3 regions of the Sphingopyxis sp. DBS4 genome follow, and region 3 is predicted to be linked to each of the others. Evidence: predicted binding sites of a transcription regulator. Region 3 holds the regulator's gene; each other region holds the start of a gene.
What was found. Region 3 encodes LexA, which represses DNA repair genes until DNA is damaged. Its sites were predicted from a motif close to GTTCCNCNCTTGTTCT; they were not measured.
Positions count from the first base shown of each region.

Region 1: the regulator LexA is predicted to act here: its motif matches at 6,857-6,872, upstream of recA (recombinase RecA).
Region 2: the regulator LexA is predicted to act here: its motif matches at 3,926-3,941, upstream of NP825_RS17095 (ImuA family protein).

Region 1 is NZ_CP102384.1:2,365,323-2,375,744, reverse strand. It holds gene dapA (4-hydroxy-tetrahydrodipicolinate synthase) at 1-662, shown strand, start outside; gene smpB (SsrA-binding protein SmpB) at 673-1,158, shown strand; gene NP825_RS11290 (DUF2062 domain-containing protein) at 1,155-1,781, shown strand; gene NP825_RS11285 (M13 family metallopeptidase) at 1,868-3,922, shown strand; gene NP825_RS11280 (response regulator) at 4,018-6,390, shown strand; gene NP825_RS11275 (response regulator) at 6,383-6,736, shown strand; gene recA (recombinase RecA) at 6,948-8,021, shown strand; gene NP825_RS11265 (glutathione S-transferase family protein) at 8,648-9,274, shown strand; gene NP825_RS11260 (hypothetical protein) at 9,264-9,857, shown strand; gene alaS (alanine--tRNA ligase) at 10,068-10,422, shown strand, end outside.
Region 2 is NZ_CP102384.1:3,564,992-3,575,413, reverse strand. It holds gene NP825_RS17105 (error-prone DNA polymerase) at 1-1,689, opposite strand, end outside; gene NP825_RS17100 (DNA polymerase Y family protein) at 1,686-3,230, opposite strand; gene NP825_RS17095 (ImuA family protein) at 3,133-3,921, opposite strand; gene NP825_RS17090 (efflux transporter outer membrane subunit) at 4,257-5,657, opposite strand; gene NP825_RS17085 (efflux RND transporter permease subunit) at 5,654-8,851, opposite strand; gene NP825_RS17080 (efflux RND transporter periplasmic adaptor subunit) at 8,858-10,036, opposite strand; gene NP825_RS17075 (hypothetical protein) at 10,174-10,422, opposite strand, start outside.
Region 3 is NZ_CP102384.1:1,472,856-1,483,277, forward strand. It holds gene gltX (glutamate--tRNA ligase) at 1-739, opposite strand, end outside; gene NP825_RS06860 (ComEC/Rec2 family competence protein) at 838-2,967, shown strand; gene lexA (transcriptional repressor LexA) at 2,921-3,604, opposite strand; gene NP825_RS06870 (molybdopterin molybdotransferase MoeA) at 3,682-4,869, opposite strand; gene moaC (cyclic pyranopterin monophosphate synthase MoaC) at 4,866-5,339, opposite strand; gene trpC (indole-3-glycerol phosphate synthase TrpC) at 5,551-6,336, opposite strand; gene trpD (anthranilate phosphoribosyltransferase) at 6,333-7,331, opposite strand; gene NP825_RS06890 (aminodeoxychorismate/anthranilate synthase component II) at 7,328-7,918, opposite strand; gene NP825_RS06895 (NADP-dependent oxidoreductase) at 8,000-9,022, opposite strand; gene NP825_RS06900 (alpha/beta fold hydrolase) at 9,029-10,090, opposite strand; gene NP825_RS06905 (anthranilate synthase component I family protein) at 10,127-10,422, opposite strand, start outside.

The sequences.
Region 1 (10,422 bases), 890 kb from region 3:
TGATCGCCGGTTGCGGATCGAACGACACCGCGACCGCGATCCGCCATATGCGTTACGCCGAGAAGTCTGGCGCGACCGCGGCACTGGTCGTCGCGCCTTATTACAACCGGCCGACGCAGGAAGGGCTGATCGCGCATTTCAAGGCGCTCGCCGAAGCGAGCAGCCTGCCGATCGTCGTCTATAATGTTCCCGGCCGCACCGTCACCGACATCAGCGCCGAGACGATGTGCAGGCTCGCGGAAATCCCTTCGGTCGTCGCGATCAAGGATGCGAGCGGCGACCTCGCCCGCGTGACGGTCCAGCGCGCGGGCACGCCCGCCGATTTCTGTCAGCTTAGCGGCAACGACGATCTGTGGCTGCCGCATGCGGTGCTCGGCGGCGTCGGTTGCATTTCGGTTACCGCCAATGTCGCGCCGCGCCTCTGCGCCGATTTCGCCGCGGCCTGTGCATCGGGCGACTGGACCGGCGCGCTGGCGCTGCATGACCGATTGTTCGACCTGCACAAGGCGATGTTCTCCGACGCGTCGCCCGGCCCGGTCAAATATGCGCTGTCGCGCGTCCATGACTGGTTTTCGCCCGAAGTGCGCCTACCTATCATCGATGCGTCCGAGGCATCGCGCCAGGCCGTCGATGCCGCGCTTTCCGCGGCGGGAGTAATCTAGGTTCCGTTTCATGGCCCGTCCGCAGTCCGCAGCCGAATTCGACAAGAAGAAGGTCGTCGCCGAGAACCGGCGCGCGCGCTTCGACTATGCCATCGAACAGGTGTTCGAGGCGGGCATCGCCTTGCAGGGGACCGAGGTCAAATCGCTGCGTTTCGGCGAGGGGACGATCGCCGAAAGCTATGCCGAGGTGACCGGCGGCGAAGTATGGCTGATCAACGCCAACATCCCCGAATTCAGCCACGGCAACCGTTTCAACCATGAGCCCCGGCGGCCGCGCAAATTGCTGCTCAACGGGCGCGAGATCAACAAGCTGCACGCGGGCGTGATGCGGCAGGGTATGACGCTGGTTCCGCTGTCGGTCTATTTCAACAGCCGCGGCCGCGCCAAGGTCGAGCTCGCGCTCGCCAAGGGCAAGAAGGCGCACGACAAGCGCGAGTCGATCAAGGAGCGCGACTGGAAGCGCGACAAGGAACGGCTGATGAAGGATCGCGGATGAGCGGGGGAGGTCAGCCGCGCGACAAGGCGTTCCTGATGAACTGGATACGCCGGAACTCGCCGACGCGCGAGGAGCTGCTGGCGAGCCGCTTCGTCAAACCCTTCGCGCACCGCGTCGCGCACAGCCATTTGTGGCGCTTTACGCGCACCTCGGTGCGGCGCGGCACCGCGCTGGGGCTGTTCGTCGGCATCTTCTTCCTGATTCCGGGCGTCCAGATTCTGGGCGTCGCGCTGCTCGCGCTGCCGTTTCGTGCCAATATCCCGATCGGGGCGGCGATGACCTTTTTGTCGAACCCGGTGACGACCCCGCTGATCCTCGCCGCCTCGGTGTGGCTCGGCAATGTGCTGTTCGGGATGCACACCAATATGGCGGGGCTTTACGCGCTCTACGAGCGATCGGCCTCGCTTTCGGATTGGTGGCAATGGTTCACCGCGAATGCCGGGCCGGCGCTGCTCGGCGGGCTCGGCGGATTGTTCGTGATTTCGGCGGTCTCGGCGATCGTCGGCTATATTCTGGCGTCGGTCATCTGGGACAATTGGATTCGCCTGCGCTGGCGGCGCAAGATTCGCCGCGCGCGCGACCAACGACTTGAGGCATCGACGAGCGACACTGCCGCCGGTTGAACCGCGGCGGCCCGCGCGCCTATAGCTGTTCCCATCGCAAGATCGCGCCCCGGCGCGTTCTTCGCACTATCTATCTGGGGAACATCATGACTTTGAACCTTTCTTCGCGCCTGATGGCGACCGCTGCGCTTGGCGCGATGCTGATGGCGGCAACGCCCGTCTTCGCTCAGGAAACCGCTGCTACGACGCCCGCGACTGATACCGCCAAGCCCGAAATCGGCGATTTCGGCTTCGACTTCTCGGGCATGGACAAGAGCGTTCAGCCCGGCGACGATTTCTATGCCTATGCCAACGGCACCTGGGCGAAGGACACCGCGATCCCGGCCGACAAGTCGAACTACGGCATGTTCACCGCGCTCGCCGACCTGTCGCAGAAGCGCACGCAGGAAATTCTCGAGGCGGCCAAGGGTGATCCGAACAGCATGATCGGCCGCGCCTATGCCTCCTATCTCGATTCGGCGGCGGTCGAGGCGAAGGGGCTGGCGCCGATCGAGCCGTGGCTGAACAAGATCCGCGCCGTCGACAAGGCCGGGCTCCCCGCGCTGCTCGCCGAGGCCGATCGCAGCGGCGTGTCGCATTTCTTCGGCGGCTATGTCGGGCAGGACGACAAGAATCCCGACGTCTATATCTACACGATGTTCCAGGGCGGCATCGGCATGCCCGACCGCGACTTTTACCTGAAGGACGGCGAGCGCAACCTGAAGTTGCAGGCCGCCTACCTCAAGCATCTGGAGAATGTCCTGACGCTGGCGGGCGAACAGGATGCCGCGGCACGCGCCAAGGCGATCTATGACTTCGAAAAGCAGGTCGCGACCGTCCACTGGGACAAGAACGACAGCAGCGACGCGACCAAAGTCTATAACAAGATGACGATCGCCGACCTGACCAAGGCCGCGCCCGGCTTTGACTGGACGACCTTCATCCGCGGCGTCGGGGTCAAGGAGGATGCGATTCTGGTCGCGCAGCCGAGCGCGCTGACCGGCGAGGCGAAGCTGATCGCCGACGCGCCGATCGGGGTGCTGCGCGATGCGTTGCTCGTCCGCAGCCTCGACGGTTTCTCGGGCGAGTTGCCCGACGCGGTCGCCCAGGAGGCCTTCTCCTTCTATGGCACCGCGCTGTCGGGGACGCCGCAGATGCAGGAACGCTGGAAGCGCGCGGTCGATTTCACCACGGGCAATCTGGGCGAAGCGGTCGGCCAGGACTATGTCGCGAAATATTTCCCGCCCGAAACCAAGGCGGCGATGGATGTCCTCGTGAAGAACGTCCTCGCGGCGCTGGACGCGCGGATCGGCAACCTCACCTGGATGCAGCCTGCGACCAAGGTGAAGGCGAAGAAGAAGCTCGCCAATTTCACGACCAAGATCGGCTATCCCGACCGCTGGAAGGATTACAGCAAGCTGGAAATCAAGGCCGACGATCTGTTCGGCAATGCGTTGCGATCGAACCAGTTCGCGCACGACGACAATATCAGCCGTCTCGGCGGACCGATCCGTCGCTGGGAGTGGGGGATGACCCCGATGGAGGTCAACGCCTATGCCAATTTCGGGATGAACGAGATCGTCTTCCCCGCCGCTATCCTGCAGCCTCCCTTCTTCGACCCGAAGGCCGACGCGGCGATCAACTATGGCGGGATCGGCGCCGTTATCGGCCACGAAGTCAGCCACCATTTCGACGACCAGGGCGCGAAATATGACGAGACGGGCAAACTCGCCGACTGGTGGACCCCCGCCGACGTCAAGGCGTTCGAGGCCGCGGGCAAGGCGCTCGTCGCGCAATACAGCGCGTATGAAGTGCTGCCCGGCGAACATTTGGACGGCGAGTTCACGCTCGGCGAGAATATCGGCGATCTCGCCGGTCTGACGATCGCCTATGACGCCTACAAGAAGTCGCTCGGCGGCAAGGAGGCGCCGGTGATCGACGGGCTGACCGGGGATCAGCGCTTCTTCCTCGGCTGGGCGCAGGTGTGGCGGCGCAACTATCGCGAGCAGAATCTGTCGCAGCGCATCACGACCGACCCGCATTCGCCGTCGATTCAGCGGGCTTGGGTCTCGCGCAACCTTGACCCTTGGTATAAGGCCTATAACGTCAAGCCGGGCCAGAAACTCTATCTGGCGCCCAAGGATCGCGTCCGCATCTGGTGATGCGCCCATAGAAGAGAGTGTCGTTGACTGCGCAAAGCCTGCCTGCCGCTGATGCTGATTTCAGTCGGGGGGCGGGCTCCGCGGGGCCGGTTCCGGTGCGCGCGGTGCTGTCACGCGTCGATGTCGCGCTGATCGGCGGCCTGGCCCTGCTGTCGGTCGCGCTGCTGTTCTGGGCGACGGGCAGCGGAGCGCTTGCCGCGGGCTTCCTCGCCGGGATCGCGCTCGCCGTCGGCGGCGTCCTTCTCGCGCGCCGGCTGTTTCCGGCCGCCGCCGTCGGCGAGGCGGCGCTGCCCGACTGGACGATGCTGCGCGCGGCGGTCAACCATGACGATGTCGCGATCGCGGTGACCGACCGCGCGGGCCGCCTTGTCTGCGCCAATGATCTGTTCGCGACGTGGATGGGCGGTTTCGTGACTCCGCCGGGGCTGCCGCTCGACGGTCGCGGTGCCGATTTGCTGAAGAACGCCGGGCGCGCCGCGTGGCGCGATGGCGAGGGACACGTCAGCGACATCGCGGTCGGGCCGCTGCAATTGCAGGCGCAGGTGACGCGCACGGGGCAGGCCGAGGATTATCTCGTCTGGCGTTTCGCCGCGCTCGAGCGGATTGATCTGGCGAACGAGGTGATGCGCCATCTCGACGGACCCGCCGGCCGCACCCTCGGGCACGCGGGGATCATGGCGGCGCTGGTCAGCCCCGAGGGGCGCTTGCGCACCGCCAACCAGGCCTTTCTGCTCCGCGCGTTCGACGAGGGCGGGCAAGCGCATTATGCCGGGCGCGACGTCGCCGCGCTGCTCCGGCTCGACGATGCGGGGACGCTCACTTTCGCGCGCGAAGGCGATCGCGCGACGCCGGTGCGGATGCTCCACATCCCGCTGACGCCGGCCGACGGCCATGGCCCGGTGCTGCTCGCGATGCTCGACGAGGAGATGGGTCCCGCCGATCGCGGCGCCGCGCAGACCTATGTCGAGACCTTGCTGTCGCTGCTGCCTTTCGGGCTGGCGCTGGTCGATCGTGACGGGCGCTTCCTTTACATGAATCGCGCCTTCGTCCGCGCCGCTGGGATCGGCGATGGGCGCCCGCCGCGCTATCCCGGCGATTTGGTGGTCGGAGAGGATAAGGGACCGCTTGCCGATATGATCCGGCGCCACAGCAGCGGCCAGCAAGTCGGCGGCGATTTGTCGATCCGGCTGATCGGGCAGGGCGACGATCCGGTGTCGATGCGCGTCGTCGGCGTCCGCGGGCTCGGCGAGGCGGCGGTGCTGCTCAGCCTCAAGGATTCGAGCGAGGAATCGCGCCTCAAGCGCCAGGTTGCGCAGGCGTCCAAGATGCAGGCGGTCGGCCAGCTCGCGGGCGGCGTTGCGCATGATTTCAACAATATCCTGACCGCGGTGCTCGGCGCCTGCGACCTGATGCTGATGCGCCACACGCCGGGCGACAGCGATTATGACGACATTCAGCAGATTCGCAGCAATGCCAATCGCGCCGCGAGCCTGACGCGGCAATTGCTCGCCTTCTCGCGCCAGCAGACTCTGCGTCCGCAGATATTGCAGCTTCCCGACGTGATTTCGGAAGTGTCGCACCTGCTCAAGCGGCTGATCGGTGACACCATCCAGCTTACGGTCCATCACGGCCGCGGGCTTGGCGCGGTGCGCGCCGACCCGGGGCAACTCGAACAGGTGATCATCAACCTCGCGGTCAATGCGCGCGACGCGATGGCGGGGGCGGGGACGCTGACGATCGAGACCTATCCGGTGTCGGCCGCCGACGTGCGCCAGATGGGCAATGAATTCATGCCCCCCGCCGACTATAGCGCGCTGAAGGTCAGTGATACCGGCAGCGGCATTCCCGCCGACGTGCTGCCGAAAATCTTCGAACCCTTCTTCACCACCAAGGATGTCGGCAAGGGAACCGGACTCGGCCTGTCGACCGTCTATGGCATCATCAAGCAGTCGGCGGGCTTCATCTTCGCCGACAGCCGGCCGGGTGAAACGAGCTTCACCATCTATCTCCCCGTCCACCGCGCCGATGCCGGGGCGCCCGCGGTGCCCGCGACGCCGACGAAGCCCAAGAAGAGCCAATGGGGCACCGGCACGATCCTGCTCGTCGAGGATGAGGATATGGTGCGCGCGGTCGCGGAACGCGCGCTGACCCGCGCGGGTTACAGCGTCGTCACCGCCGCGCAGGGCGAGGAAGGGCTGGAGCGGTTCGCCGGGATGGAAAAGATCGACCTGATCGTCAGCGATGTCGTGATGCCGACGATGGACGGCCCGGCAATGGTGCGCGCGATGCGCGCGAAGCGCCCGGCGCTGCCGGTGCTCTTCATGTCGGGTTATGCCGAAGAGCAACTCCGCCAGTCGATCGACATCGCCGACGTTGCCTTCCTGCCCAAGCCCTTTTCGGTCGCGCAACTCACCGAAGCGGTGTCGGCGGCGCTCGACGAGGCCGCGCATCGGGCGGACCATGGCTGACGCGCCGCGCATCCTGCTCGTCGAGGACGATGTGTTGATCGGCATGATGCTCGCCGATATGTTCGACGCGCTCGGTCTGCCCGAGCCCGCGCAGGCGACGACGAACGGCGAGGCACTGGCGGTGATCGCCGCCGAATCGCTCGCCGGCGCGTTGATCGACATCAACCTCGGCGACGAAAAGGGCTGGCCGATCGCCGACGCGCTCGCGGCGCGGGGCATTCCCTTTGCCTTCACCTCGGGTGGCGGCGACGTGATTCCGCCCGCGCACGCGCATCGGCGGCTGGTGACCAAGCCGTTCCGCCTCACCGATATCGAGGCGGCGATCGGCGAGTTCGGGGCGGGTTAGGAACCCTCGACGACGATTTCACACTTCGTCATTGCGAGCGAAGCGAAGCAATCCAGGGCGGTTTACGCCTGCTCTGGATTGCTTCGCTTCGCTCGCAATGACGATTTCAGGATATTGCATGTTCCCCTCTTGTTCCATGAGAACAAATGTGGCACATGAGGCAGGCGTTGCGATGCTTCCGCGGTCGCTCTAGAGCAGGAAAGGGACGGCAATGGCCGGACAATTGTCACTCGTCGAATCGGGGAAATCAGTGAACGGAACGGACAGGCAGAAGGCGCTCGACGCCGCGCTCGCGCAGATCGATCGCGCGTTCGGTAAGGGCTCGGTGATGAAGCTGGGCTCGAAGGAAGCGATGCAGGTGGAGGCGGTTTCGACCGGCTCGCTTGGGCTCGACATCGCCTTGGGAGTCGGCGGCCTGCCGCGCGGCCGCGTCATCGAAATCTATGGCCCTGAAAGCTCGGGCAAGACCACGCTCGCGCTGCACTGCATCGCCGAAGCGCAGAAGATGGGCGGCACCGCGGCCTTCGTCGACGCCGAACATGCGCTCGACCCCGTCTATGCGAAGAAGCTCGGCGTCGACATCGACGAACTGATCGTGTCGCAGCCCGACACCGGCGAGCAGGCGCTGGAGATCGTCGATACGCTGGTGCGCTCGAACGCGATCGACGTCCTCGTCGTCGACTCGGTCGCCGCGCTCGTCCCGCGCGCCGAGATCGAGGGCGAGATGGGCGACAGCCACGTCGGCCTCCAGGCGCGCCTGATGTCGCAGTCGCTCCGCAAGCTCACGGGATCGATCAGCCGCTCGCGCTGCATGGTGATCTTCATCAACCAGCTTCGCATGAAGATCGGCGTGATGTACGGCAATCCCGAGACGACGACCGGCGGCAACGCGCTCAAATTCTACGCCTCGGTTCGCCTCGACATTCGCCGCACCGGCCAGATCAAGAATGGCGACGAAATCGTCGGCAACACGACGCGCGTCAAGGTCGTCAAGAACAAGGTCGCTCCGCCGTTCAAACAGGTCGAATTCGACATCATGTACGGGCAGGGCATTTCCAAGATCGGCGAGATTCTCGACCTTGGCGTCAAGGCCGGGCTGGTCGAGAAATCGGGCGCCTGGTTCAGCTATGACTCGATCCGTATCGGCCAGGGTCGAGAGAATGCGAAGACCTTCCTGACCGAGAATCCCGAGCTGATGCAGCGCCTCGAAAGCGCGATCCGCACCCGCACCGACGCGGTGGCCGAGGAAATGATGACCGGCCCCGACGACGACGGCGACGATTGATCGATTCTGAACGCCATCCGGCCGGTTTCCTCTCCCACGGACCGGCCGGCCGACGGCGGCGGGCCCCGCAGCCTCCTTGCGGCTGCATCGCACCTGCACCTGTCCCTCTCGCAGGTCGGCCCGCCCGCCGTTGATTCCTCGCTGCCGGTTCCGCGGTATATGATGCGGCGGCGGCATTGGGGTGGGGAACTGCCCCTCCTCACCTTCGTCATTCCCGCGAAAGCGGGAACCCAGTGTGGGGTCAGCCGACACACGCCCTGGGTTCCCGCTTTCGCGGGAATGACGAAGATTGAGAGTTGCTGCGCGCGACTTTCAGACTCTCGTCATCCCGGACTTGATCCGGGATCCATCCTCTCGGCGCCGGATGAATGGATCCCGGATCAAGTCCGGGATGACGATGCAAGATAGGTCCGCTTCCGGTCGAAACCCGCCATTCCTCCAAAATCGGGCGAATGGCGCGAATAAGGGAGAAATCGTTCGGCATCTTGCATTCTGCGGGCGATAGCTTGTTTCTCGAATGCGTTGAAACCTGCCTACTCTCGCCATCTTTGCGTGAATTGTCTTCCTTTCTGCGCATGAGCGCTTCAAATCGTCATCCGACCCGATGCGAGCCGAAGGAAAGCGCAATGAGCCTGATCGTCCATCACCTGAACAACAGCCGATCGCAGCGCATATTGTGGCTGCTCGAGGAAATCGGCGCGCCCTATGAGATCAAATTCTACGACCGCGATCCGGAGACCAATCTCGCCCCGCCCGAACTGCTCGCTGTGCATCCGCTGGGCAAGTCGCCGGTGATCGAGGACGACGGCAAGGTGATTACCGAATCGGGCGCGATCGTCGAATATCTCTGCGAGCGCCATGGCGGCGGCGCTCTGGTTCCCGAACGCGGCACCGACGATCATATCCGCCACCTCGAATGGATGCATTTCGCCGAGGGGTCGGCGATGACGCCGATCCTGCTGCGCCTCTACACCGCGCGGCTCGGCGCGGCCGCGGCGCCGCTCGAAGCGCGCATCGCGCAGCAGCTCGATTCGCATTTCGCCTATATGGAAAACCGGGTGAGCGATGCGGGTCATTTCATCGGCTCCGGCCTGTCGGCGGCCGACGTGATGCTGAGCTTTCCGGCCGAGGTCGCGATCATGCAGGGCATGGCGCCGCGCTATCCAAAGCTCGCGAATTTCGTGAACGCCTGTCACGACCGGCCGGCATGGCGGCGCGCGCGCGACAAGGGCGGGGCCTATTATGGCTATTGAACGCCGGGGTCTTGTCGCTGCTGCTGCGGCGCTGCTGCTCGCGGGCACTTCGGCTGCGCTCGCCGCGCCGCCGACGCTGGGGCCCGAGGTCGAGCGCAATATCGTCGTTCCTGACGGCAGGGCCTTCGCGCCGACTGCGGCCGACGAGGAGGGCGCGATCGACCGCTTCGCCACTTATACCGCGGCGCTGGCGCGGCGCGACTATGCCGCCGCCTATGCGATGCTGCGCCTGTCGTTCCAGGCGTCGAACCCGCGGCTCGAATGGGAAATGAACATGCGCAAGCGCTCGGCGCTGTGGGCTGACGGCAAGCTCCGCATCCTGCGGCTGAGCTGGTATCCCGATCCCGCGGGCCAGCCGCCGGGGCTTTACGCGGCGTTCGATTTTCGCGGCGACCGTCAGGACGGCACGATGGATTGCGGCTATGTCGTCGTCCACCGCACCGATCCCGCGAGCCCCTTCACCGTCGTCCGCACCGACACCTCCGAAGTGCCGCCCGAACTGATCGAGGACGGGGTGCCCAAGGCCGACGTGCTGCACCAGCTTCCCTGCTATCTGGGCAAGGGGATCGCGACCTCTTTTTGAGCAACGGCCGACGGGTGTCATCCGCTTCCCCGAGCGAAGCCGAGGGGCTCTGCCGAGCGAAGTCGAGGCTGCGACGGTGCGGGTTCTCGCTTCGCTCGAACGCGCCCCTCGGCTTCGCTCGGGGAAACGGTGAGGGTTTCGGAAAATCCGATCACCGTCATCGCCACTAATCGACTTGTCGCACCGCGACAAAACCCCTAATTCGCGCGCATGACATCGACCAACGACATTCGCCGCTCTTTCCTCGACTATTTCGGGGAGGCGGGACATCATATCGAAGCTTCGGCGCCGCTGGTGCCGTACAATGATCCGACGCTGATGTTCGTCAACGCGGGCATGGTGCCGTTCAAGAATGTCTTCACGGGGCTGGAGAAGCGCCCCTACAGCACCGCGACCTCGTCGCAGAAATGCGTGCGCGCGGGCGGCAAGCACAACGACCTCGACAATGTCGGCTACACGGCGCGGCACCATACCTTCTTTGAAATGCTGGGGAATTTCTCCTTCGGCGATTATTTCAAGGAGCAGGCGATCACGCACGCCTGGACGCTGCTGACCAAGGATTGGG
Region 2 (10,422 bases), 2.1 Mb from region 3:
CGTGTGGTCGCCCAGCCCATGTTCGCGCATCAGGTCGTAGCATTTGCGGATGCAGGTCAGCATACCGAGCGCGAGCACGTCGACCTTCATCAGGCCCAATGCATCGATGTCGTCCTTGTCCCATTCGATGAAGGTGCGATCCTCCATCGCGGCATTGTGGATCGGCACCAGTTCGTCGAGCCGCCCCTCGGTCAGCACGAAGCCGCCGACATGCTGCGACAGGTGGCGCGGCGCCTGCAGCAGTTCGCCGACGAAGCGGTGCAGCCGCTCGATCTCGCCATTGTGCGGGTCGAGCCCGGCCTCGACGAGGCGCTGGGTCGGCACTTCGTCGCCCCAGCTTCCCCAGCTCGTGTCGGCAAGCCGCGCGGTGACGTCCTCGCTGAAGCCGAGCGCCTTGCCGACCTCGCGGATCGTGCTGCGCGGACGGTAATGGATGACCGTCGCGGCGATCCCCGCGCGGTCGCGGCCATAGCGCGCATAGATATGCTGGATCACCTCCTCGCGCCGTTCATGCTCGAAATCGACGTCGATGTCGGGGGGCTCGTCGCGCTCGGCCGACATGAAGCGCGAGAAGAGCAGTTCGTGCTGCATCGGATCGACCGAGGTGACGCCGAGCAGGAAGCAGACGATCGAATTGGCCGCCGACCCGCGCCCCTGGCAGAGGATCGGCGGCTCCTGCGCGCGCGCGAAGCGGACGAGATCGTAGACGGTCAGGAAATAATAGACGTAGTTCCGTTTGCGGATCAGCCGCAATTCATTGCCGATCAACTGGCGCACCTTGGGAGGGAGGGGCGTGTTGTAACGCGCTTCCGCCGCCGTCTTCACCAGATGGTGGAGATAGGGAAACGGCTTCCAGCCCGGCGGCACCGGCTCGTGCGGATATTCGTAACGCAGGTCGTCGAGCCGGAAGGTGATGCGGCCCAGCAGCTTCGCGCTCTGCGCGATCGCCCCCGGATAGCCCGCGAACAATCGCTGCATTTCGGCAGGCGATTTCAGATAGCGCTCGCCATTGGCGTGGAGCAGCCGGCCCGCCTTCTGAACCGTCGTGCCTTCGCGGATGCAGGTGACGATGTCGTGCAGCGGCCGCTGCGCCGCGCTTGCATAGAGCGCGTCGCCCGTTGCGAGCAGCGGGACGCCGGTCGCCGCCGACAGGCGCTGGCGTTCCGCCAGCCGCCGCGCATCGGCGCCCGATCGCGGCATCGTCGCGGCCAGCCACACCGCCTTCGGCCGCGCGCGCTTGAGCGTGCGGAGCAGGGTTTCGTCGCCGTCCATCGCGATCAGCAGCAGATCGTCCGAATGGTCGAGCAGATCCTGAAGAGTGAGGATGCAGTCTCCCTTCTGCGCGCGCAGATTGCCGGTCGACAGCAGGCGGGTCAGCCGGCCCCAGCCGGGACGGCTGACCGGATAGGCGACGATGTCGGGCGTGCCGTCGGCGAAAGCGAGCCGCGCTCCGACCACCAGCCGGAAACCCGCCACCGTCTCGGGCTCTTTGACCTGCAGCTCTTTCAGAAAGGCCCACGCCCGCACCACCCCCGCGACGCTGTTGCGGTCGGCGATGCCGATGCCGCTCAGACCGAGGCGTAGCGCCTCCGCGACCATCTCGGCGGGGTGCGAGGCGCCGCGCAGGAAGCTGTAGTTGGTCGCGGCGACCAGTTCGGCGAAGCCGGGCTCGGGCGGCGCCTCGCTCATGCGAACAGGCCGTGGATATACCAGCGCGGATCGGCCTTCTCGTCGTAAAGCCCGTGGCGGAACAGCCAGAAGCGGCGGCCCTGAACATCCTCGACGCGGTAATAGTCGCGCGTCAGTCCGCCATTGTCGCGGCGCCGCCACCATTCGGCGGCGATGCGCTCGGGCCCTTCGTAGCGGCGCACCGCATGGACCGCGCGGCGCCAGCGGAACTGGTGCGGCGGACCGTCGGGCACCTCGGCGATCACCTCGATCGGCTGCGGCGGGTCGAAGAGGTGGAAGGGACGCGTCGGTGGTTCGCCGGCTTCGGGCGCGGGCCAGGCTATGGGCGGCGGCGCGTCGATCGCGGGGAGCGCGAGTTGCGCCTGCTCGGGAATATGCGTGTCGGTGCCGCGCAGCCGCTGGACGCGGCCGCGGCCGAGCCGTGTCGTCATCCGGTCGACGAGTTCGTCCAGCGCCGCCCCCGAAGCCCGCACTGCGCCGCCTTCGAGCTTGAGCTGGCTCGCACCGAGCGGGTCGAACCGCGGCACCGTCAGACGGATCATGTCGAAACCGAAGCCCGGATCGAGCGGATCGGCGAGGGTGTCCATCCGTTCGGCGAACAGGCGCATGACGAGCCCGGCGTCGCGCGTCGAGTGCCCAGTCTCGACCTCGATACCGCGCGCGAGGCCGTCGCTGCGAAAGAAGGTGGCGCGGAAATGACGTCCGCCCTTGCCGCGAACGGCGAGCGCGTCGATCGCTTCTCTGGCAAGATCGGTCAGCACCCTGGTCGCATGGGCGGTGCTGCCCAATGGTTCGGCGAAGCGGCGTTCGACCATCACCGGCGGCGGCGTGATGCGTGGGTCGAGCGGGCTGGGCGCGTCGCCGAGGATACGGCGCAGCGCGGTTGCGGCGCCGGCGCCGAAGCGCGCGGCGATATTCGCCATCGGTCGGCTCGCGAGGTCGCCGATCGTCTTCAGCCCCGCGCGGACGAGCGCGACCGTTGCCTCGCCGTCGAGGCCGAGCGCCGCGACGGGTAGCCGCCGGATCGCCGCCGCCTCGTCGGGGGCGGGCGGCGCGGGGTAGCGTGCGAGCGCGCGGGCGGCGTCGGCCGTATCCGCGAAAGCGTGGCGCAGCGTCATCCCCAGCCGGTCGAACCGCGTTTCGAGATCGGCGGCGATTCCGGCCTCGCCGCCGAACAGATGCTCGGCGCCCGCGATGTCGAGGATCAGCCCGTCGGGCGCATCGAGCGCGACGAGCGGCGTGTAGCGCGCGCAACCCTGCGCGATCCGGTCGAGCCAGGCATGATCGGCGACCGGATCGTGCGGTACGATGGCAAGATCGGGAACGCGCGCCCGCGCGTCGGCGAGCGGCATGCCGGGGGCGAGCCCGAGGGCGTGGGCACGCGGGTCGACGGCGGCAAGGCGGAGCGCGCCGCGCTGTTTCTCGGTAAAGGCGAGCGGGGCGTCAGGCGGCCGCGGCGCCGTGCGGCAGAACCGCTCGGCGGGCAGCCACGGGAAGAAGAGCGCCAGATAGCGCCGCTTCCCCGAAGCGATTTTGGTCATGGTTCCAGTCCAGTCGCCAGCGCCCGCCCGCGGGACCGGCGCGCCAGCGAAGCAGTTCGAGGTCGAAGGCGGGGGCGCCGGGAGCGTCGGCTTCAAGCGCCTGCGACGGGGCGGCGACGACGCTCCAGCGCGTTTCGGCGACGCTCGGCGCGGGTGCGGCATTGAGGCGGAGCATCAGCAGCGTCGCTCCGGCATCGCGCGCGCCGAGGGCGAGGCGGCGGCCCGCGGTGAGGTCGAGAAGCGGGAATTTCCCCCAGCTTTCGACGATCACTGCCGCCGACCCCGCGCAGCGGATCGCATCGTTCGCGCAGGCGAGCAGCAGCCTGGGGTCGGGGGTCTCGATGAGCAGCAGGCGATCGGGGTCGCCGCCGAGTTCGGCGATGCCGGGGGCATAGATCGAACCGGCGCGCCGCGTGGCGTCGGTGGTGCGCAGCCAGATCAGCGGCGCCATGCCCGGCGTGCGGAGCGCGAGCAGCGCGGCGAAGGCGGCGGCGCTCGTCGCGTCGAGTGCGTCGGCGGCGAAAAATTCATGCACGCGCCCCGCCGCGAACCCGCCGCCGAGCGCTTCGTCGAACGCGGCGCAGCCGCTCGCGAGTCCGCCGCCCGCCGGACGGCTTGCCGCACCGCCATCGGCGGCGAGCCGCGCGACGCGTCGGCGCAGCGCGGCGAGTTGAGAAGACGACTCGCGCATATTTGTTCCTGATATGTTCTTATAGCGCTTTGTCGCTGGCGCTTGTCAAGGCGGCGGGTGCCGCGTCGATTGATCTCACGCAAAGGCGCAAAGGTGCGAAGACTTTTGGCCGCGAGGGCGGTTTTCAGAGAGTCTCACACAAAGACACAAAGAGGGCAGTTGCCGCCGCCGCGTCGCTTTAATCGTCATTTGAGGAAAATGGGCCGGACTTCGTCCGGCCAATCCCGAATTAACCACGGTACGTCCGGATGCAAATTATGCGGGTGCAACTGCCCTCTTTGTGTCTTTGTGTGAGATTTTCTTCTTCGCGCCTTCACGCCTTTGCGCGAGATCAATCAGCGCGCCGCCGCGTCGCTCCCGGCGCCGCTGTCCCCGCCCAGGGCGCGGAACAGGGCGATTCGGGTTTGCACGAGCAGCAGGCCCGTGCCGATCTCGCTGCGCCGTGCCGCATAGAGGCTGCGCTGCGCGTCGAGGCTGGAAAGGAAGCTGTCGACGCCGCCCTTGTAGCGCGCGTCGGTGAGCATCGCGGTGTCGGCGGCCGCCTCCGTATTCGCGGCGGCGGCGCGGACGCGTTCTGAAATCGTGCCCTGCACCGCGAGCGCGTCGGCGACGTCGCGGAAGGCAGTCTGGATCGCGCCCTCATAACTCGACAGCGCGGCGTCGCGCTGCGCCTTGGTGACGTCGACCCCGGCGCGGCGGCCGCCGAAGTCGAAGATCGTCGCGCTCGCGTCGCCCCCCGCCGACCAATTGAACGATCCCTTGTCGAACAGGCTCGACAGCGCATCGCTCGCGAAGCCGAGCAGGCCGGTCAGCGAGATGGTCGGGAACAGCCGCGCGCGCGCGACGCCGATATCGGCGTTGGCGGCGCGCAGGCGATATTCGGCCTCGATCACGTCGGGGCGGCGCAGCAATATCTGCGAACTGACCCCGGCGGGAAGCTGGACGACGCCCGGCGTCACGTCGGCAAGCCCCGCGGGAAGCAGCGCGGAGTCGAACTCGGCACCGACGAGCAGCCGGATCAGATTTTCGTCCTGCGCGAGCGCGGTCTGCTGCTGCGCGATCGAATCCTCGGCGGTCGCGAGAATCTGTTCGGCCTGGCGCAGGTCGGTGCGCGGCGCGACCCCGCCGTCGAGCCGCGCCCTGGTCAGCCGTACGCTTTCGCGCGCGTTGGCGGCGGTGTCCCCGGCGATCTTGAGCAGGTCGCGGTCGGCGCCATAGGTGGCCCAGATGTCGGCAAGGTCGGCGATCAGACCGAGCCGGACGGTCCGCGACGCGGCTTCGGTTGCGAGCGCGCTGTTGCGGTCGGATTCGGCGGCATTGGCGAGGCGGCCGAACAGATCGAGCTCGAACGAGGTAATGCCGCCGCGCAGCGAGAAGTCGCCATTGCCGTTTCCGCTGCCGCCCGAATCGGAATAGCCTGCGCCGGCGCTGACGCCGAGCGCGGGGAACTGCCCCGCCCGGCTGACCCGCGCCTGCGCGCGGGCGGCGGCGACATTGGCGTAGGCGGTGCGCAGATCGCGATTGTTCGTGAGGGCCTGATCGACGAGAGTTTGCAGGCGCGGATCGGTGAAGATCGTCTTGTACGACAGGATCGGCAGCATCTCTTCGCTCTGAAGAAGATAGGCGTCACCCACCGGCCAGCTTTGCGGCACCGGCGGCGGGGGAAGCACCGTCTTCGGCGCGAGCGAGCAGCCCGCCAGCAGGATCGGAACCGCGATCAGGAGCCCGCGTTTCATGCCGTCGCCTCCGCGCTGCCGTCTTTCTTGGCGAAGCGCTGGCGCACCGCCGCGAGCCCGTCGCGCACGCCGCGACGGACGAGCACGAAGAAGAGCGGGATGAAGAAGATCGCGAGCAGCGCCGCGGTCAGCATCCCGCCGATCACCGCGGTGCCGATCGCGACGCGGCTGTTCGCGCCGGCGCCGGTCGCGATCGCGAGCGGCAGCACGCCGAAGATGAACGCGAAACTCGTCATCAGGATCGGGCGCAAGCGGATGCGTGCCGCCTCGATCGCCGCCTCGATCACGCGCTTGCCCTTGCGTTCCTCCTGCTCGGCGAATTCGATCATCAGGATCGCATTCTTCGCCGCGAGCCCCATCGTCGTCAGCAGGCCGATCTGGAGGTAGACGTCGTTTTCGAGCCCGCGCAGCGTCACCGCGAACACCGACCCGACGAGGCCGAGCGGGATGATCAGGATGACCGCGAGCGGGATCGACCAGCTTTCGTAGAGCGCGGCGAGGCAGAGGAAGACGACGAGCAGCGACAGGCCATAGAGCAAGGGCGCCTGCCCCGACGCCTGCCGCTCCTGATAGGAGGCGCCCGCCCAGGCGACGCTGGTGCCCGGGATTTGCGCGGCCATTCGCTCCATCTCGTCCATCGCTTCGCCCGAACTGGTGCCCGCGGCAGGCTGTCCCGAGATTTCGAACGCAGGAACGCCCTGAAAGCGCGAGGTGCTGGACGGCGTCGTCGACCAGCCGATGTTGGAAAAGGCCGAAAAAGGCGACATCTGCCCGTCCGAAGAACGGACATACCATTGGCCGAGATCTTCCGGCTTGGCGCGATAGGGGGCATCGCCCTGGACATAGACGCGCTTGACGCGACCCTTGTCGATGAAGTCGTTGACGTATCGCCCGCCCCAGGCGGTCGCGAGGGTGCTGTTCACGTCGCTGTTGTCGAGGCCGTAAGCGGTGAGCCGCTGCGTATCGATGTCGATCTTCAGCGTCGCGACGTCGGGAAGGTCGGACAGGCGGACCGAGGTCAGTTTCGGATTGGCGTTCGCCATGTCGAGCAGCCGGTCGCGCGCCGCGGCAAACTCCTCGCGGCTCATCCCGCTGCGATTCTGGAACTCCATCGTGAAGCCCGAGGTGTCGCCGAGCCCGCGCACCGCGCCGGGGACGAGCGCGAAGACCTGCGCGTCGCGAAGCCCCGACAAGGCCTTGCGCGTGCGGTCGGCGATCGCATCGGCCGTATTCTCCTTGCCCGGCCGCAAATCCCAGTCGACGAGATTGACGAAGCCCTGCCCGGTGTTCTGGCCCGCTGCCGCCCCGCCGCCGCCGCCGGCGATCAGGAAGATCGCGCCGACATTGGCCTTTTCCTGGGTCAGCAGATATTTCTCGATCTGGTCGCGCACCGCGAGCGTGCGTTCCTGCGTCGCGCCTGCGGGCAGACGGAACTGGACCGAGACGCGGCCCTGGTCCTCGTTCGGCAGGAAGCCGCTGGGGAGCCGCACGAACATCACCGCGAGCAGCGCGACGATGAGGACGTAGATGCCGAGAAAGCGCCACTTGCGGTCGACGACTTTGGTCACGCTGCCGACATAGCGTTTCACCGAGCGGTCGAAGCGGGTGTTGAAACCGTCCTGCGCGCGCTTCAGCGCGGCGTGGAAGCGCGGGAAGCGATGCGGACGACCGCTTTCCGCGTCCTGGATCGCGCGCGGTTTCAGCAATGTCGAGGTCAGCGCAGGGCTGAGGATCAGCGCGACGAGCACCGACAGCCCCATCGCCGAGACGATGGTGACCGAGAATTGGCGATAGATGACCCCGGTCGACCCGCCGAAAAAGGCCATCGGCAGGAATACCGCCGACAGCACGAGCGCGATCGCGATCAGCGCGACCTGCAATTCCTTCATCGACTCGATCGTCGCCTCGCGCGCCGACATGCCCGGATTTTCTTCCATCAATCGCTCGACATTCTCGACGACGACGATCGCGTCGTCGACGAGCAGGCCGATCGCGAGCGTCAGCCCGAACAGGGTCAGCGTGTTGATCGTGAAGCCCGCGATATAGAAGATGCCGAAGGTTCCGAGCAGGACGACCGGCACCGCGATCGCGGGGACCAGCACCGCGCGCCAGCTTTGCAGGAAGACGAACATCACGAGGACGACGAGCAGGATCGCCTCGAGCAGCGATTTGCGCACTTCGCTGACCGACAGCTTGATGAAAGCGGTCGCGTCGTTGGCATAGCTGTAGGCAAGCCCGTCGGGGAAGTCGGCGGAAAGCTCCTCCATCCGCGCCTTGACGCGATCGGCGGTTTCGAGCGCGTCGGCCCCCGGCGACAGCGAGATCGACATGCCCGCGCCGGGATGGCCGTTGACGCGGCTGATGGTCGTATAGCTCTCGGCGCCGATTTCGACCCGCGCGACGTCCTTGATCCGCACCGCGGACCCGTCGGGAAGCGTCTTGAGGACGATATTCTCGAACTGTTCGGGGGTCTGAAGGCGCGACTGGGCGGTGACGGTCGCGTTGAGCATCTGACCCTGCGGCGCGGGCAGGCCGCCGACGTCGCCCGCCGCGACCTCGCTGTTCTGCGCGCTGATCGCCGAAACGACGTCGCCGGGCATCAGCGAGACGGCGGCGAGCCGCTGCGGATTGAGCCAGATGCGCATCGCGTGCGGCGCGCCATAGACGTTGACGTCGCCGACCCCCTCGACGCGCGACAGCGGATCCTGGATGTTCGACGCCATATAGTCGGACACGTCCTGGTTCGACCGCGTGTCGGTTTCATCATAGACGCCGACGAGCAACAGCGAATCGGCGTTCGATTTGGTGACGCGCACCCCCTGCTGCTGCACCTGCTGCGGCAGGCGCGAGATCGCCGAGGCGATCTTGTTCTGCACCTGCACCTGCGCGATGTCGGGATCGGTGCCCTTGGCAAAGATCGCCGAGATGCTGGCCTGCCCGCGCGAACTCGATTGCGAGCTGAAATAGAGGAGGCCATCGATTCCGGTGAGCTGCTGTTCGAGCACCTGCGTCACGCTGTTCTCGATCGTCTCGGCCGACGCGCCCGGATAGCTCGCGCGGATATTGACCTGCGCGGGAGCGATATCGGGATATTGTTCGAGCGGCAGCGAGAAGAGCGCGCCCAGCCCGCCGAGCATGACGACGATCGCCAGCACCCAGGCGAAGATCGGCCGATTGATGAAGATGCGCGACATGGGGGGCTATTGTCCTTTCGTCGCCGCACTCTTGTCCGCGGGCGCCCCTATCCGCTGCGGACTGCTGGCCGGAACCGGCTTGATCGGCGCACCCTGCCGCAGGTTGCCGACCCCCTGGCTGATGACCTTGTCGCCGGGCTTCAGCCCGTCGGTGACGACCCAGTTCGTCCCCACCGTGCGCTCGGCGACGATCTTGCGCCGCGCTGCCTTGTTGTCCTTGCCGACCAGATAGACGAAGGCCGACCCGTCGAAATCGCGCTGCACCGCGGTTTGCGGCACGAGCATCGCGGCCGGATTGATCGCCTGATCGAACAGCGCCGTCACGAACATGCCGGGAAGCAGCAGCCCCCCAGGGTTCGGAAAGCGCGCGCGCAGCGTCACCGTGCCGGTTTCCTCGCTGACCGTCACTTCCGAAAACTGCACCGTGCCGGGAAGAGGGTAGTCGCTGCCGTCCTCCAGCTTCAGCCGCACCGAGGTGCCGCCCGGCGTCACCCCGCCGCTGGCGAGCGCCTGGCGCAGCCGGGTGAGGTCGGCGCTCGACTGCTGCATGTCGACATAGATGGGGTCGGTCTGCTGGATCACCGCGAGCGGGGTCGCCTGGCTCGCGCTGACCAATCCGCCCGGCGTGACCAGGCTGCGGCCGATGCGCCCGCTGATCGGCGCCGACAGGCTGGTGTAGCGCAGGTTGATCCGCGCGGTTTCGAGCGCGGCGGCATTTTGCGCCACCGCGGCGCGCGCGCTGCGGGCCTGCGCCAGCGCGTCGGTATAATCCTGCTCGGCGACCGCCTGAATTTTCGCGAGCGGGGCAAAGCGCTTCGCTTTTTCCTCGGCCGCCTGCGCGCTGGCGCGGGCGCTCGCAAGATTCGCTTCGGCCTGATCGACCGCCGCCTGATAAAGGCTCGCATCGATCTGATAAAGCGGCTGACCGGCGCGGACGAAGCCGCCCTCGGTGAACAGGCGGCGGCGGATGACGCCGTTCACCTGCGGCCGTACCTCGCTCGTCTCGAAAGCGACGGTACGCCCGCCGAGCGAGGTGGTCACCGGCACCGCCTCCTGTTTGACGACGACATAGCCGACCTCGGCGGTGCGATTGCCGCCCTTCGCATCCTTGTCCGAACAGGCGCCGAGCGAAAGCGTCGCGATGCACAGGGCTCCGATCAGGAGCAGCGGCCTTGTCTTCGTCATCAGAATTCCGGTCTTGATTTGTGCCGGGCGGCTGGGGAGTCGGCGCTATTCAGCCGAATGGCAGGGGCCATGCAAGCGGTTTCGGGGCTTTGCGACAAAGTGCGACAATTTGGTTGCGCGCGATACCATCGCCCGCTTCATCGCCTGCCGCATCTCTGAAGCCAGCGGGCGAAATTCCGCACCGTCGTCTCCCAGCCATCCGGCCAATGCGGCATGTCCTTCGGGGACAGGTCATTCGCCGCACAGAAGTCGCTTAGCCAATCGCCCTGATTATCGGGGTCGATGGGCATGTCTTCCAGATAATTGTCGTCAGGATGGGGAGACAACTCGACACCCCAATGGGAATATTCTTCGGTAAATATTGTCCAGAGAAACTCGGCGATGTC
Region 3 (10,422 bases):
TCAGCGGGACATGCGCATAGACGGGCTCGCGCCATTCCATCGCGCGGATCAGCGCAAGTTGCCGGAAGGCGTTGTTGAGATGGTCGTCGCCGCGGATGACGTGGGTGATCCCCATGTCATTGTCGTCGACGACGACGCTGAGCATATAGGTCGGCGTGCCGTCGCTGCGCAGCAGGATGAAATCGTCGAGTTCGGCATTCTGGACGGTAACGTCGCCCTGCACGCGGTCGCGGATCGTGACTTCGCCGTCCTGCGGCGCGCGCAGGCGGATGACGTGCGGGGCCGCGGGGTCGCCGTCGTTGCGGTCGCGCCACGGGCTGCGGACGCGGAAGGGGACGCGCTTTTCCTGCGCTTCGGCGCGCATCGCCGCAAGTTCGTCCTGCGTCAGGTAGCAGCGATAGGCCTGCCCTCTGGCGAGCAGGTCGTGCGCGACCTCGGCGTGGCGCGGTGCGCGCGCGAACTGGAAGACGGCATCGCCGTCCCAATCGAGATCGAGCCATTTCATCCCGTCGAGAATCGCGTCGATTGCGGCGTCGGTCGAGCGCGCGCGATCGGTATCCTCGATGCGAAGCAGGAACTTGCCGCCATGGTGGCGCGCGAACAGCCAGTTGAACAGCGCGGTGCGCGCGCCGCCGATGTGCAGATATCCGGTCGGGGAGGGGGCGAAGCGCGTCACCACGTCGGCGCCCGTTGCCTCGGGGGTCGCTTCTGCCAGATTGGTCGGGTTTTCGGTTGCCACTGCGGCCTCTTTCACTCAATTTGCCGTTCCGGTCAGGGGGATCGGGACGGAGGATCGGGGCAGCCCCTAGCATGGCGGCAAGGTCGCTTCAAACGCCCATGTTCGCGCACGGGATTACGGTCCTCCGTGGGCTTCCGGAGCGCGCCGAGGCATGGCTCGATGTCGAGCGCGAGCGGATCGGGCTCTGGCTTCCGGTCGCGCTCGGTGCCGGGATCGCCGCCTGGTTCGCCTTGCCGACGATGATGCAGTGGATCGGGTTGCTTTTCCTGCTCACCGCAGGAGCGCTTGTCGGGGCTTTGGCCGGATGGCAGCGGCGGCTGGGTCGCATCGCAGCGGTCGGCTCTGCGGTGATGGCGGCGGGACTGCTGCTGATCTGGGCGCGCGCGGCATGGGTCGCGGCGCCGGTGCTGGCGCAGCCCGCGGTGACCGCCTTTTCGGCTGAGGTCGAAGCGGTCGAGCCGCAGCCTGCGCGCGAGCAGGTGCGGTTAATCGTCCGTCCGCTCGGTCGCCCCGATCTGCCGCCACGCGTCCGGCTGACGCTTCGCGGCGATGGCGGCAGCATCGCGCCGGGCGAATTCATCGGGCTCCGCGCGCGGCTGATGCCGCCTCCGACCGCGAGCCTGCCGGGTGGATATGATTTTGCGCAGCGGGCGTGGTTCGACCGGATCGGCGCGGTCGGGACGGTGCTCGGCGATGTCGCGCGGTCGCCCGGAGAGCGGAGCGGGAGTCAGCCGCTGCGCGCGCGGCTGAGCGCGCATATCCACGAACAGGTCGCAGGATCGCCGGGCGGGATCGCGGCGGCGCTGGTCACCGGCGATCGCGGTGCGATATCGCCCGAGGATGACGAGGCGATGCGCCGCGCAGGGTTGGCGCACCTGCTGTCGATCAGCGGGCTGCATGTGACCGCTGTGATCGGCTTTGCGATGCTCGTCGCGATGCGGCTGTTCGCGCTGAGCCGGCGGTTGGCGCTGGCGGGATATGTGCTGCCGATCGCCGCTGCCGCCGGCGCGCTTGCGGGGGCGGGCTATACGTGGCTGGCGGGGGCCGAAGTGCCGACGTTGCGGTCGCTGATCGCGGCGCTGCTCGTCCTCGTCGCTTTTCTGATGGGGCGCGAGGCGTTGACGTTGCGGCTTGTGGCGGCAGGCGCGCTGATCGTGCTGCTGTGGCGTCCCGAATCGCTCGCGGGGCCGAGTTTTCAGCTCAGCTTCGCGGCGGTGACTGCGCTCGTCGCACTTCATGAAAGCCCGGCGATGCAGCGCTTCCTCGCGCGCCGCGACGAGGTTCTGCCGCTGCGATGGGGGCGGGCGTTGGCGGGGTTGCTGATCACCGGGCTGGTGGTCGAACTCGCGCTGGCGCCGATCGCGCTGTTTCATTTCCACAAGGCGGGGCTTTACGGCGCGCTCGCCAATGTCGTCGCGATTCCACTGACCACCTTCGTGATCATGCCGATGGAGGCGGCGGGGCTGCTGTTCGATAGCGTCGGCCTCGGTGCGCCCTTCTGGTGGGTCGCCGATCATGCGCTGCGCCTGCTCATCGCGCTTGCGCACGCGGTCGCCGACACGCCGGGGGCGGTCGCGACGCTGCCGAGCTTTCCGCGCTGGGGTTTCGCGCTGACGGTCGGCGGCGGGCTGTGGATCCTGATCTGGCGGACGCGATGGCGCTGGATGGGGGCGGGGCCGCTGGCGATCGGCATCGCGGCATTGCTCGCGCAGCCGCGCCCCGATCTGCTCGTCACCGGCGACGGGCGCAACATCGCGGCGGCCGTGCCCGGCGGCAGCTATGCGCTGCTGCGTGATCGTGCGGGCGATTTCGTGCGGGATGCGATGAGCGAGGCGGCGGGGATCGACGTGCCGCTGAGCGCGCTCGCCGATCTCGACCATGTCGAATGCAACGCCGATTTCTGTCGCTGGCATCAGGGCGCCGACGGCGTGCAACGCGTCATCCTCGCCTCGCGCGGACGCGATCGGATCGAAGGGGCCGATATGGCGGCCGCCTGCGCCGCGGCCGATGTCGTGATCAGCGATCGCTGGCTGCCGCGCGAATGCATCGGGCGCTGGCTGACGATCGATCGCGACAGCCTGGCGCAAAGCGGTGGGCTGGCGATCTACCTGGGGAGCAGGCCGCGAGTCGCCGCCGCGCTACGCGCTGGCGATGAGCATCCGTGGCGCCGCCCCGACCAGCTCAGTGGTAACGACGAAGCAGTCCCGAAAGACGCCCTTGCACCATGACGCGCCCGGCCTCGTAGCGCTGCGGCTCATAGGCGCTGTTGGCGGGGTCGAGCCGGATCATCTTGCCCTCGCGGCGGAAATATTTGAGCGTCGCATCCTGCCCGTCGACCAGCGCGACCACGATGTCACCCTCGCGCGCGGTGTCGGCCTTCTGGATCAGCGCATAATCGCCGTCGAAGATTCCCGCCTCGACCATCGAGTCGCCCGACACTTCGAGCGCATAATGCTCGCCCGCGCCGAGCAGCGCAGCGGGAACCGCGAGCTGGTTATGATCCTCGAACGCCTCGATCGGTACGCCCGCAGCGATCTTGCCGTGCAGCGGCACCTCGATGATGTCGTTCGCGGCGATCGGGCGCAGCGCGGGGGCGGGCTTGCGCAGCGGGACGATATTGTCGCGCTCGCTTACGACGGGAGCCTTGGCGCCTTCGGGGGCCTTGAGCACCTCCAGCGCGCGAGCGCGGTTGGGGAGGCGGCGGAGAAAACCCCTTTCTTCCAAAGCGCTTATCAGGCGATGGATACCCGATTTCGACTTGAGGCCGAGCGCTTCCTTCATCTCCTCGAACGACGGCGAAATGCCGCTCGCGTCGAGGCGCTGCTGGATGAAGTGGAGCAGTTCATGCTGCTTGGCGGTCAACATCGCTTGTTCTCCATGATGCCCCGAATGGACCGGGCGCCGGACATAGGGAGAACGATAGTGGAACAAATCGGAACTTGTCAAGCGATGTCGATATAATCGGCCAGTTCGCCAGCGGCTTTGGTGGGGGCGCCGATCTCGCGGATCACGAGCGCATCGGCGTCGGCGAGCGGAAAGGTGCGGCCGCTGTCCTGCCCGTCGAACAGCATGAGGCGCTCGCCGTCGCGGCGCGCGCGCAGATAGTCGCGCCGCGTGCTGCCGGGACCGAGCGCGGCCGCGAGCGGCGCTTGCCGGATTTCGGGCAGTGGGTTGCGCGCGCCTGCAAGATGGCGGACGAGCGGGAGTAGGAACAGGGTCGCGGTGACGAAGGCGGAGGACGGATTGCCGGGCAGGCCGAGCAGCAACGCGTCGCCGATTTGGCCGGCGATCAGCGGCTTGCCCGGCTTCATCGCGATTTTCCAGAAATCGACGCGCCCGCCCGCATCATCGAGCGCGCCGCGAACATGATCGTGATCGCCGACCGACGCGCCGCCGACGGTAACGATGACGTCGTGACGTCGCGCCAGATCCTTGAGAATATTCGCAATCATCGTCCGGTCATCGCGCATGTGCAGCGGCAGACCGGTATCTGCGGGTTCGCGCGCGAGCAGCGCCGCGAGCATCGGGCCGTTGCTGTCGGGAATCTGGCCGGGGGCGAGCGCACGGCCCGGCTGCACCAGCTCGTCCCCGGTGGTCATGATCGCGACGCGCGGGCGCGCACCGACCGCAAGCTGCGCCGCGCCGCCCATGATCGCGGCAGCGAGCGCGCCCGGGGTCAGGCGCGTTCCGGCGGCGAGGAGTCGGTCGCCCGCGGCGAAATCGCTCGCGCGGGGGCGAATATGCTGGCCGCGCGCGGGCGCATCGCCGGTCAGAGTGAGCACTGTCTCCTCGGTGGCGGCATTTTCCTGGATGAGGATAGTGTCGGCGCCATCGGGAAGCATGGCGCCGGTGAAGATGCGCGCCGCCTCGCCCGCGCCGAGCGGTGCGGACGGCGCGGCGCCTGCGGCGACTTCGCCGACGATGCGCCAGGGGCCGGGAAGATCGTCGAAGCGGATTGCATAGCCGTCCATCGCCGACAGCGCCGCCGCGGGCTGGTCGCGTTCTGCCGCGATGTTCTGTGAGAGATAGCGGCCAAGCGCTTCCGAAAAAGCGATAGTTTCCGGCGCGAGTGGCGGGCGCAGTGCGAACAGGCGTGCCTGCGCTTCCTCGACGGGAAGCAGGCCGCTCATGCGGCGCGCCAGTCGCCCGAGCGGCCGCCGCTCTTTTCGAGCAGACGGATATCGCTGAGGATCATCGCGCGGTCGAGCGCCTTCGCCATGTCGTAGAGCGTCAGCAGCGCGACCGAGGCGGCGGTGAGCGCCTCCATCTCGACCCCGGTCGGCCCGGTCGTTTCGGCCGTGGCGCGGACCGAAACGCCGGTCTCCTCCCAATCGAATTCGACCGAAACCTTGGTCAGGGCGAGCGGGTGGCAGAGCGGGATCAGGTCGGACGTGCGTTTCGCGGCCATGATGCCCGCGATGCGCGCGGTCGAGAGGACGTCGCCCTTGGGCGCGTTGCCGCTGCGGATCGCGGCCAGTGCCTCGGCTGACATCGCGATGCGGCCGCCCGCGACGGCGCGGCGCCGGGTGGCGGGCTTGGCGCCGACATCGACCATATGCGCGGCGCCGCTGTCGTCGAGGTGAGTCGGTTTGCTGGTCATCGGGGCGAGCGAAGCAACGCAGCGTAAGAAAGGCAAGGGAAGATGGCGATTTTCGACCGGAAGCGGCCGCCCGGCATCTCCTAACTTCGTCATCCCCGCGAAAGCGGGGACCCAGAGCGTGCGTCAGCTGACCCCACTCTGGGTTCCCGCTTTCGCGGGAATGACGAAGGCGGGCAGGGGCGGCTCTCCACCTCAACGCGGAAATGGCGTTTTACCCGTTCAGCAGCGCCTTTGTCGCCGCCTCGACATCAGGCTGGCGCATCAGGCTTTCGCCGACGAGGAAGGCGTGGACGCCGCTTTGCGAGAGGCGGTGGCAGTCGGCATGGGTGGCGATGCCGCTTTCGCCGACGAGCAGCGTGCCGGGCGGCACCAGCTTCGCCAGCCGCTCGGTTACCGCAAGATCGGTTTCGAAGGTGCGCAGATCGCGGTTGTTGACCCCGATCAGGCGCGAACGAAGCTGGGCCAGCGCGCGGTCGAGTTCGGCCTCGTCATGCACTTCGACGAGAACGTCCATGCCGCGCTCGATCGCCGCATCCTCGATCTCGCGCATCGCGCCGTCGTCGAGCGCGGCGACGATGATCAGGATCGCGTCGGCGCCGATCGAGCGCGCCTCGGCAACCTGCCACGGGTCGATCATGAAATCCTTGCGGAGGACCGGAAGGTCGCACGCGGTGCGCGCCGCGATCAGAAATTCCTCATGCCCCTGAAAATAAGGCGCGTCGGTGAGCACCGACAGACAGGCCGCGCCGCCCGCGGCATAGGCGCGGGCATGGTCTGCGGGATTGAAATCTTTCCTTATCAATCCTTTGGATGGCGAAGCTTTCTTGATTTCGGCGATCAGGCCGAAGCCGCCCGCGCTGATCTTTGCCTGCAGCGCCGCCGTAAAGCCGCGCGGGGCGCCGGCGTCGATGCCGTCGAGGTCGGCGATCGAATAGGCCTGGCGGCGCTGCGCCACCTCCTGCGCCTTGGTGGCAAGGATTTCGGTGAGCTTGTTCATTTATAAGCGATCCAGCAGTTGAGCAGGGCGTTGGCGAGGCCCTTGTCGATCGCCTCGGTAGCTTCCTCGACGCCGTCCGCGAGCGTTTCGGCGGCGCCGGCGACGACCAGCGCTTCGGCGGCGTTGTAGAGGACCGCGTCGCGATAGGCGCCGGGCTCGCCCAGCAGCAGCGCGCGGAGCGCCGCCGCGTTCGTCGCTGCGTCGCCGCCGCGGATGGCGGTGATCGGGTGGCTGGGAAGCCCCGCGTCGGCGGCAGTGCTGCGCTGCATCCGCACGCCCTCGCGGGTGACGACCGCGACCTCGTTGCCGCCCGCAAGCGACAGTTCGTCGAGCCCTTCGTCGCCCGAAATCACGCGCGAATGATCGGTGCCGAGCCGGTGCAGCGCCTCGGCATAGACGGCGACATAGGCGGGACGCGCGATGCCGACGAGCTGGCGCGAAACGCGCGCGGGGTTGGCGAGCGGGCCCATCAGGTTGAAGATCGTGCGCTGTCCGATCGCCTTGCGGATCGGCTGGATGCGCTTCATCGCGGGATGGTGGTTCGCGGCGAAGAGGAAGCAGATGCCGAGGTCGGCGAGCTGCGCCTCGGCCATCGTCCCGGCACGCTCCATGTCGAGGCCGAGCGCCTCCAGCGTATCGGCGGCGCCCGATTTCGATGAAGCTGCGCGATTTCCGTGCTTTGCGACCGGAACCTCGCATGCTGCGACAACGATCGCGACCGCGGTTGAGACGTTGAGCGTGTGGTGGCCGTCGCCGCCGGTGCCGCAGACGTCGATCGCGTTTGCGGGGGCGTCGATCGGAATCATCCGGTCGCGCATCGCCTGCGCCGCGGCGGCGATCTCGACCATCGTCTCGCCGCGGTCGGAGAGCGCGATCAGGAAGCCGGCGATCTGTTCGTCGCTCGCGTCCCCGTCGAGGATCGCCGCGAACGCGGCGGCCGCTTCGTCATGCCCCAGCAGCGCGGCGGGGTCGGGGAGCGGGCCGAGACGGCTCATGCCGCGCGCCGCGCCGCGACCGGCAGTCCTGCTATCTTCAGGAAATTGGCGAGCATCGCATGGCCGTGCTCGGTCGCGATGCTTTCGGGATGGAACTGGACGCCATGGATCGGCAGGTCGACATGGCGGAAGCCCATAACCGCGCCGTCGTCGCTCGTCGCATTGATCGCGAGACATTCCGGAATGTCGACGACTTCGAGGCTGTGATAGCGCGTCGCGGTCAGCGGCGAGGGGAGGCCGGCGAAAAGGCCGGTGCCGTCATGGCAGACCGGCGAGGTCTTGCCGTGCATCAGATGGCCGCGCTGGACGGTGCCGCCGAAATGCTGGCCGATCGCCTGATGACCGAGGCAGACGCCGAGCAATGGCTTGCCCGCATCGGCGCAGGCGGCGACGAGATCGAGGCTGATCCCGGCTTCGTTGGGCGTGCAGGGGCCGGGCGAGATGAGGAAGGCCGCGGCCCCGGTCGCGAGCGCCTGCGACGCGGTCAGCGCGTCGTTGCGCTCGACGCGCACCTCGGTCCCGAGCTCGATCAGATAATGAACGAGGTTGAAGGTGAAGCTGTCATAATTGTCGATGACGAGGATCATGGCGGCGCCCTAACGGTTTTGCGGCGCGGGGGGAAGGGATAGAAGCTATCGGGTGGGCAACGCGGGCTTCGCCCGGCGCGGTCATCGTGCAGCCTCCTGGTCCGGCATTCGCACCACCACCTTGCCCTTGGCATGACCCGATTCGAGATAGGCCATCGCATCGCCGATCTCGGCAAAGGGAAAGATGCGGTCGATCACCGGATCGAGCGTCCCCTCTTCGATAAGCTGCGCGAGTTCTGCGAGTTCAGCGCCGCTGGGATGCATGAAGAGGTATCGGTAGGTGACGCCATGCCTGCGCGCTTTGGCGCGGAGACCAAAGCTCGCGATCCAGAACAGCGCGGCGAGTCCGGGGCCGCGGCCGAGGTCCTTTCGCGCGGTCACGGGTTCGGGCATGCCCGCGATCGAAACGACCGTTGCGCCGGGTTTCACGACCCCGAAGCATTTTTCGAGCGTCTCGCCGCCGATCAGGTCGAACGCGCCGTCCATATCGCGCACCTCGTCCTCGAAGCGCTGCGCTGTATAGTCGATCACGACATCGGCGCCGAGCCGCTCGACGAGCGCGCGGCCGCGTGGCGAGGCCGTCGTCGTCACTTCGGCGCCGAGCCACTTGGCGATCTGGATCGCAAAGGTGCCCACCCCGCCGGCGCCGCCGGGAATGAAGACCCGGCTGCCGGGGCCGAGCCGCAATTCATCGCGGAGTGCCTGGAGCGCGGTGAGCCCCGCGAGGGGCACGCCCGCGGCGGTTTCGAAATCAAGCGACGGCGGCAGGGCGGCGAGATGGTTTGCGGGCACGACCGCATAATCGGCGAAGGCGCCCATGCGATCCTTCGGGACGCGCGCGAAGACGCGGTCGCCGGGCTTGAAGCCGCTTACATCGCTGCCGCAACTCTCGACCGTGCCGGCGAGCTCGTTGCCCATGACGACAGGAAAATCGTAGCGCTGAACCAGCTTCAACATGCCGTCGCGCGTTTTGAAATCGACGGGATTGAGCCCGGCTGCCCGGACACGAACGAGCACGTCGTCCGGGCCGGGGACGGGGCGGGGAGCCTCCGCGAGCGCAGTCGTTTCGGAGCCGCCGTAACGATTGAGAAGAAAGGCCTGCATCGTCCGTTACTCCGCCATCAGCTTCGCGAGGTCGTCCTTCCAGAATTTCGCCCAGGTGTGGGTGCTATGGCCCTTCGTCTCGGCGCTGGCGGGGATCAGAATGAACTTCGCCGCCGGCATACGCGTAGCCGCCTTTTCAGCGATGCCGTAGCCGGGCGGGTTGATGAAATCGTCGGCCGAATTGATCCACAGCACCGGCACCTCGATCTTTTCGAGATCGGTCCACGGATTGTAATTCCGGGATGAATCAAACTGATAGATGATGTCGTTTGCATCGTTTCGGCCAAAGGTGCGCGCGAAGGCTTCGTCCTTGTATGTTTCCGCGGCTTCGCGCGTCGGATATTGCGCCTGCAACGCATAGGGGTTCGCGCCCGCGATCATTGACAGCGACGCCGCGGTGCGCAGCCCCGACAGCGGCGGATCGGTATAGTTGCCGTCCTTCCACAGCGGGTCGGCCTTGATCGCATCGATCGACAGGGTGCGCCACATGCGGTTTTCGCCCGCGATCTCGACCGGCAGGCAGGCGAAGGGCGCGAGCCTTTCGGCGAAGCCGGGATGCACCTCGCCCCAGACGAAGGCGTGCATACAGCCCATCGATGTGCCGAGGATCAGCTTCAGTTTCGTCACGCCGAGCTTTTCGGTAAGCATCCGGTACTGGGCGGTGACCATGTCGTCATAATCGTAGCGCGGGAACGCCATCTTGAGGCCGTCGCTCGGCTTCGACGAGCCGCCGTGACCGATATTGTCGGGCAGGATGACGTAATATTTGCTGGTGTCGAGGACTTGTCCGGGACCGAACAGCTCGTTCGCGAACTGCGGCTGAAAGAATTGCTTGCCGGTGCCGCCGGTGCCGTGGAGGATCATCACCGCGTTGGTGACATGGCCTTGCCGGTCGCGCTGCGGCTTGCCGAGCGTCGTGTAATGAATCCGGATCTCGGGCAGCGTTTCGCCGGTGCCGAAAGTGAAATCCTTGAGGATCGCGTCACCCTCGACGGCGTTTTCGGGTTGCGCGTGAGCGGGACTGGCGGCGGCGAGGAGCAGGGCGAGCGGGGCGAGGCGTTTCAGCATGGCGACGAAGCTAGCGCTCGCCGGCACCGGGTCAAGCTATTGCCCGTAGTCCGCCTGGCCGGCGATACGCACCGCCTCGCGCGCCGCCGCGAACAGCGCGCCCGCCTTCGCCTCGCATTCGCGCTGCTCATAGGCGGCTTCGCTGTCGGCGACGATGCCGGCGCCGGCCTGGACGTGCATTTCGCCGTCCTTGACGATCGCGGTGCGCAGCACGATGCAGCTGTCCATATTGCCGTCGGGGGCGAAATAGCCGACGCCGCCCGCATAAGGCCCGCGCGCGTCGGCCTCCAGCTCGGCGATGATCTGGCAGGCGCGCACTTTAGGCGCGCCGC